DNA from 2 places in the Butyrivibrio sp. VCB2001 genome. Region 1 is predicted to be linked to the other one. Evidence: predicted binding sites of a transcription regulator. Region 1 holds the regulator's gene; the other holds the start of a gene.
What was found. Region 1 encodes HrcA, which represses chaperone genes, less so after heat shock. Its sites were predicted from a motif close to TGTTAGCACTCNNNNNNNNNGAGTGCTAACA; they were not measured.
Positions count from the first base shown of each region.

Region 2: a site for HrcA is predicted at 1,193-1,223, ahead of G589_RS0114805 (co-chaperone GroES). Genes of this name have one in related genera too.

Region 1 covers NZ_AUIZ01000005.1:183,528-186,947, reverse strand. The annotation lists gene G589_RS0107925 (pyridoxal phosphate-dependent aminotransferase) at 1-177, shown strand, start outside; gene G589_RS0107920 (phosphatase PAP2 family protein) at 199-846, shown strand; gene G589_RS0107915 (DUF6465 family protein) at 975-1,541, shown strand; gene hrcA (heat-inducible transcriptional repressor HrcA) at 1,721-2,785, shown strand; gene grpE (nucleotide exchange factor GrpE) at 2,816-3,420, shown strand, end outside.
Region 2 covers NZ_AUIZ01000019.1:51,864-55,283, forward strand. The annotation lists gene groL (chaperonin GroEL) at 1-822, opposite strand, end outside; gene G589_RS0114805 (co-chaperone GroES) at 862-1,146, opposite strand; gene G589_RS0114810 (MATE family efflux transporter) at 1,270-2,592, opposite strand; gene G589_RS0114815 (hypothetical protein) at 2,818-3,216, shown strand; gene G589_RS20150 (metallophosphoesterase family protein) at 3,239-3,420, opposite strand, start outside.

The DNA of each region.
Region 1 (3,420 bases):
GAAGAGGATTCAGTAGCATTTTGTAAAAAAGCTTTAAAGTACGATCTGGTATTTGTTCCGGCTGACGGCTTCGGAGCACCCGGGTTCTTCAGAATGGCTTACTGCATCGATACCGAAAAGGTTGAGAGAGCAATGGTTGCCCTCAGAAAATTTGTTAAAGAGGAATATGGCAAGTAATGCCGAAAGGGGATGTTTAAATTGAAGTTTGAGAAAAATTCATCGACAAAGCCGATATGTCTTTTACTGGTTACTGTGATATTCTCGGTTCTCACAGCATTTGTGGACAAAGCGGCCATAGGTCCGGAAGGCACATCCGTTGGTTTTTCTTCATTAAACGGAGCTGTTGCAAATCTTCTGGGATATAATGAAATGTTTGACAAAATATCTGATCTGGTGATGGTGCTGGCGTTTTTGGTGGTTGCATTCTTCGCTTTTATGGGCGTTGTAAGACTTGTGCAGACAAAGAGCATTTCCGAAGTGGGAAAGATCATCCTTGGACTTGGAATGCTTTATCTGGTGGTTGCGATCATCTATGTTGCTTTCAGTAAGATCCCGATCAACTACAGACCGATCATTCCGCCCGGAGAGACTGAGCTTGAGACCTCGTATCCATCAAGCCATGTACTGATCATCTGCAGCGTCTTCGGAAGTGCCATCATCGCGTGGAAAAGACTCTTTGCCGAAAAGAGCTATGTCAGAATACTGACTGTTGCTGCTGCGGTGCTGATGGTAGTCGGAGTATGCGCAAGAATGCTGGCCGGAGTGCATTGGGCCACCGATATACTCGCGGGAATACTGTTTTCCCTGACACTGGTTTCTGTTTATGCCGCATATATCAAGGATTAAAAGTCCTTAAAACTTTGTAAATGCGTTGACAACGCAGAATAATGAGTGTAAACTCTATTTCGTAATCGCTTTATTGTTTTAACGAGCTACAACAAATCAGACAATGATTTTGAGGAGGAAATGTAAAAATGGCAGAGATCAAGAAGACTGATGCAGCTGAGAAGCCTGTTGCAACAATCAAGACACCTGTAGCTGCAGAAGTTAAGGCAGCAGAAGTTAAGGCAGCTCCTGCAAAGGCAGAAGAGAAGAAGGCACCTGCAAAGAAGGCTACAGCAGCTAAGAAGCCTGCAGCAAAGAAGGCAGCACCTGCTAAGAAGGCTGAGCCTAAGAAGGCAGCTGAGAAGACTGAGGCTAAGAAGCCTGCAGCTAAGAAAGCTACTACAACCAAGAAGGCTGAGACAAAGAAAGCAGCACCTGCAAAGAAGGCAGCACCTGCTAAGAAAGCTACAGCAGCTAAGAAGCCTGCAGCTAAGAAGGCAGCAGCAACAACAGAAGTTAAGACTAACATCGTTCTTCAGTATGGTGACAGAAACGTTACATACGATACAATCGTTACAAACGCTAAGAACAACTACAAGTACGATATGGGCGGAGATGTAGACGCTATGAAGAAGCTCAGCGTTTATGTAAAGCCTGAAGAGAATGCAGCTTACTACGTTGTTGATGACAAGGTACAGGGCAGAATCGATCTTTGATCATTCTCTTATATAATGAGACTACAGACAGCAGACACTTTCAGTGCCTGCTGTTTTTTTATCCATATTTAACATTTAGAAGGTTGACATTAGTTCCCGCGAGTGATATTTTATGTTACAGAGAAGATGTTAGCACTCGAATGAGTTGAGTGCTAACAACTCAAAACAAAAGCCTTTCAATGAAATCCGGAGACAGAGGAAGGGGTACAGACTTGGAACTTGATGAGAGAAAGAGAACCATACTACATGCAATAGTAAGGAACTACCTTGAGACAGGAGAGCCTGTCGGATCAAGGACTATTTCCAAGGATACTGATCTTAACTTGAGTTCAGCCACCATCAGAAATGAGATGGCAGATCTTGAGGAGATGGGACTTATAATTCAGCCCCACACTTCTGCGGGAAGAATTCCTTCCGACCAGGGCTACAGAGTCTATGTAGATGAGATGCTCAGGGACAAGGAACAGGAAGTTGAGAACATGAAGGAGATGCTTCTTGATAAGGAAGAGAAGCTTGAGAACCTCCTTAAGCAGGTGGCCAAGACCCTTGCGGTTGATACCAACTACGCCACAATGATCTCAGCACCTCAGATCCGCAAGAACAAGCTCAAGTTCATCCAGATTTCCAAGGTTGATGCAGAGCACCTTCTGGCGACCATCGTCATAGAAGGAAACGTCATTAAGAACAAGATCATTCCTGTTGAAGAGGAACTTGATGACGCAACAATGCTCAAGCTTAACATTCTCATGAATACAAGGCTGGACGGACTTGCTGTAGAGGACATTAACCTTGGACTTATCGCAGCAGTCAAGCAGGAAGCCGGAATTCACAGTGAGATCATCGGAAACGTCATCGATGCAGCTGCAGAATCAATAACAGCAGATGACGACCTTCAGATATATACCAGCGGTACGATGAACTTCTTTAAGTATCCTGAGCTTACGGATTCGGCCAAGGCCAGCGAGCTCATCAGCACCTTTGAGGATACCAAGGACCTTTCGAGTATCGTTGAGGACACACTCTCCTCTGACCATGAAGAGACCGGAATCCAGGTCTACATCGGAAACGAGACACCGATCCAGTCCATGAAGGACTGCAGCGTTGTTACCGCAACGTACGAGCTTGGTGATGGCATGAAGGGTACCGTAGGAATCATCGGACCCAAGAGAATGGATTACGACAAGGTTATAACGACGCTTAAGAATATGCGTCATGCACTTGATGATCTATATAAAAGGGATTAGATCCCATAAGCTTTAAGGAGGCAATTTGAATTGAGCGAAGATAAGAAGAAGGCTTCTTCCAAGGCTAAATCAGCTGAGGAAAAGAAAAAAGAAGAAGTTCTTGAGAACATCATGGAAGAACTTGAAGAGGAAGCCAAAGAGAAAGAAACAGCACAGACACCTGATTCACAGGAGGAAAAAGATGATGCTGAAAAAGAGGCTACTGTAGAAAAAGAAGAGAATAAAAAAGAAAAGAAGAATCCGCTTCAGGAAAAGATCGATGAACTTAACGACAAAGTCCTGAGACAGATGGCGGAGTTTGAGAACTTCAGGAAGAGAACCGACAAAGAGAAATCACAGCAGTTCGAACTTGGTCAGGGCAATGTCCTTGAGAAGCTCCTTCCTGTAGTAGATAACTTTGAAAGAGGTCTTGCAGCAGTTCCCGAGGCTGAGAAAGACGGAGCTTTTGCAGACGGCATGAACAAGATTTACAAGCAGCTCATCAAGCAGCTTGAAGATCTCGGAGTAACCCCAATAGAAGCGGTTGGAAAAGAGTTTGATCCAAACCTCCACAATGCAGTAATGCAGGTGGAATCCCAGGAATACGAATCCGGAATCGTTGCCCAGGAGCTTCAGAAGGGATACATGTTCCATGA
Region 2 (3,420 bases), on a different contig from region 1:
AACAGCTACTACATTGAATGTACCACGGAGCTTGTTAACGATAAGTGTTGTAAGAGCCTCACCATCAACATCCTCAGCGATGATAAGGAGCTTACTTCCTGTCTTAACGATCTGCTCAAGAAGAGGAAGGATATCCTGGATGTTAGAGATCTTCTTGTCTGTGATAAGGATGTATGGATCCTCTAAAGTAGCTTCCATCTTATCCATATCTGTTGCCATGTATGCTGAAATGTATCCTCTGTCGAACTGCATTCCTTCTACAAGGTCAAGCTCTGTCTGCATTGTCTTGGACTCTTCGATTGTGATAACACCATCGTTAGAAACCTTCTCCATTGCATCAGCGATCATCTGTCCTACTTCATCATCTCCTGATGAAACAGCAGCTACTCTCATGATCTGCTCTTTGCCCTTAACCTTGGTTGCCATCTTGCCGATAGCCTCTACTGCTGCGTCAGTAGCCTTCTTCATACCTTTTCTGAGAACGATTGGGTTAGCACCTGCAGCCAGGTTCTTAACACCCTCATTGATCATAGCCTGTGCAAGAACTGTAGCTGTTGTTGTACCGTCACCTGCTACATCGTTTGTCTTTGTAGCAACTTCCTTTACAAGCTGAGCTCCCATGTTCTCGTAAGAATCCTCGAGCTCGATCTCTTTTGCAATAGTAACACCATCGTTTGTGATTGTAGGTGCACCGTATGACTTATCAAGAACTACGTTTCTTCCTTTTGGTCCAAGTGTTACTCTGACTGTATCAGCAAGCTTATTAACGCCTTCTACCATAGCTGTGCGGGCGTCAGCGCCGTACTTAATTGTCTTTGCCATTTTTATTGCCTCCGATTTTCTTTTTCTTACTTCGCAAAATTACTTAATGATTGCAAGAATATCATTCTGCTTAACAATGATGTATGTTACATCATCAAGCTTAACTTCTGTTCCTGAGTACTTAGAATAGATGACATTGTCACCCTTCTTAACTTCCATCTTAACTTCCTTACCATCAACAACTCCGCCGGGTCCTACTGCTATAACCTCAGCCTGCTGTGGCTTCTCTTTCTCAGCGCCGGGAAGAACGATTCCTGACTTTGTAGTCTCTTCTGCCTCAAGCTGCTTTAATACAACTCTGTCTGCAAGTGGTACTAACTTCATTACAAAACGCCTCCTTTATGTAATCTTATGAATTTACTTTTTTATTTGTTAGCACTCTGGTCTATTGAGTGCTAACCTCCAAGAACATATATTAGCACCTTTTATCATGTCATTCAAGTATATTTATGATTTTTCTTGTCTCATCCAGTTTGCCCTGAAATAGTAGATGATGAATATGATTGTACTGGTACACCAGGTAAGCGGATAAGCCCAGAAGATGACATTGATCACAGGTATGAGTCTTACTGTGATGGTGATATAGGTTATTCTCAAAAGGCACCAGCTTGAGAGCATTACGATCATGGGAACGGTAGTCTTGCCTGCTCCTCTGTAAACTCCCGCCAGAGCATGGCTTGTTGCAAGCAGGAAATAGAAAAGGCTCTCGGTCCTTGCCTGCATAGCTCCGATAGCAAGTACCTCCGGATCCTGTGAGAACATTCTAAGAAGCACAGGTGCAAGGACAAATGTTATAACACCTATGATCTCTGCAGCGCCTGCGCTGATAAAGGCGCCTATCTTGGAGCCTTTGGTAACTCTCTCATACAATCCCGCTCCGAGATTCTGACTAACAAACGTGGTCAGTGCCATAGTCATACATACAATCGGTAAAAAGACAAATCCCTCGAGCTTGAAGTAACTTCCACACCCTGCCATTGCATCTGCCCCAAAAGCGTTGATGTTAGACTGTACGACAACATTGCCGATAGCGATAACACTGTTCTGAATTCCTGTTGGAAAGCCCAGAGCCAGTTCCTTTTTAATGATCTGAGGATCTATAACAAGCTTGGATATGGTTATCCTGTGAGGTCCATCCACGCGCGTAAGCTTTGAAAAAGCAAGACCTGCGCTTATAAACTGAGCAATAACCGTAGCAGCTGCTGCTCCGCCGATCCCAAAGCTCAAAAATCTTACAAATAAAATATCAAGTAAAGTATTGACGATCGTGCTGACCATCAGATAATACAGAGGTCTTTTCGAATCACCCACCGCCTGAAAAACGCCGCAGCAGGCATTGTACATAACATTTCCGAGTCCGCCGAGGAAATATATCTTGAAATACAGTGTTGAGCTTGGTAAAACGTCAGAAGGAGTCCCCATCCATCCAAGGATCACCGGTGTAAAGAAAAAGCCCACAGCCGTAAGTGTAATTCCCATCAGAACTGCAAATTTAATGCCTGTATGTACAGCCACAGAGACCTTGTCATAGTCCCTTGCCCCATAGCTCTTTCCTATTATTACACTGCTACCCATAAAGAGGCCGTTGATAAATCCGACCATAAGAAATATAAGGCTTCCTGTCGTGCTTACAGCAGCAAGAGCCTCTTTTCCAACGAACTGTCCCACAACAACCGAGTCAACAACATTGTAGAGCTGCTGCAAAAGTTGCCCAAAGAACAGCGGTATTGCAAAGCTTATCAGCTTCTTTGTAATAGAACCTTCTGTCATTTAAAATCCACCTAATTCTTTAATAGCCTATTAACTATACCACCAATAAAAGGATTTATCGAATAAATCGATATTACAATAAATTTATATTTTTTTAATATCAGGTAAATTGCATTTACAAAGGGCCTGCTGCATAATAATCATAAGTAATTGTATGCTTTGCCCCGCCATGGACGGCGCGGCGTTTGCCGGATTGGCAGACACTTACTCAAGGAGGTGATTAAAGTGAGCACAAACTTCTTTTCAAGTTTAAACGGCAAGTTTGATCTCAACAGCAGCATGAGCAGCCTTTATGGCGATTATAATCAGATAAAGAGCGGCGCTTATGGCTCTCTTATGAAGTCATATGTAAAAAAAGTCGGAAACAAATCTGCACTGAAGGCTTATCAGGAGACAGGTTCCACCACTACAGCTGCTGACTCTTCTAATGCTACAACAACAGCAAGTTCAAAAAAGAGTTCGGCTTCCAAGTCAAACTTCCTGGACAGCCATTTTTCATCTATCAAAAACTCAGGAACCTACACTAAGTCAGAGCTTCTTGCTAAACTAAAAAATGAAGAGAGCAAGGCACAGACAACTGCTTCTGAAGCAGCAGCCGGAACAAATGTAGACACAACAATTTAATGCAAACATAAAGAGGAGACCTTTAAGTCTCCTCTTCTTTTTTGGGTATTTCCTTACCCTTAAGATCGATATTGTTTTCTTTAAGAGCTATAGCCCAGTATTTCTCAGGAATATTGGGCCATTTTACTGTTCCCCTCTCCTGTTCACAGAGCCTCATGGCTCTTAACAGAACCGTCTGGTTAAGGTCCACGCCTGTCCTGATGG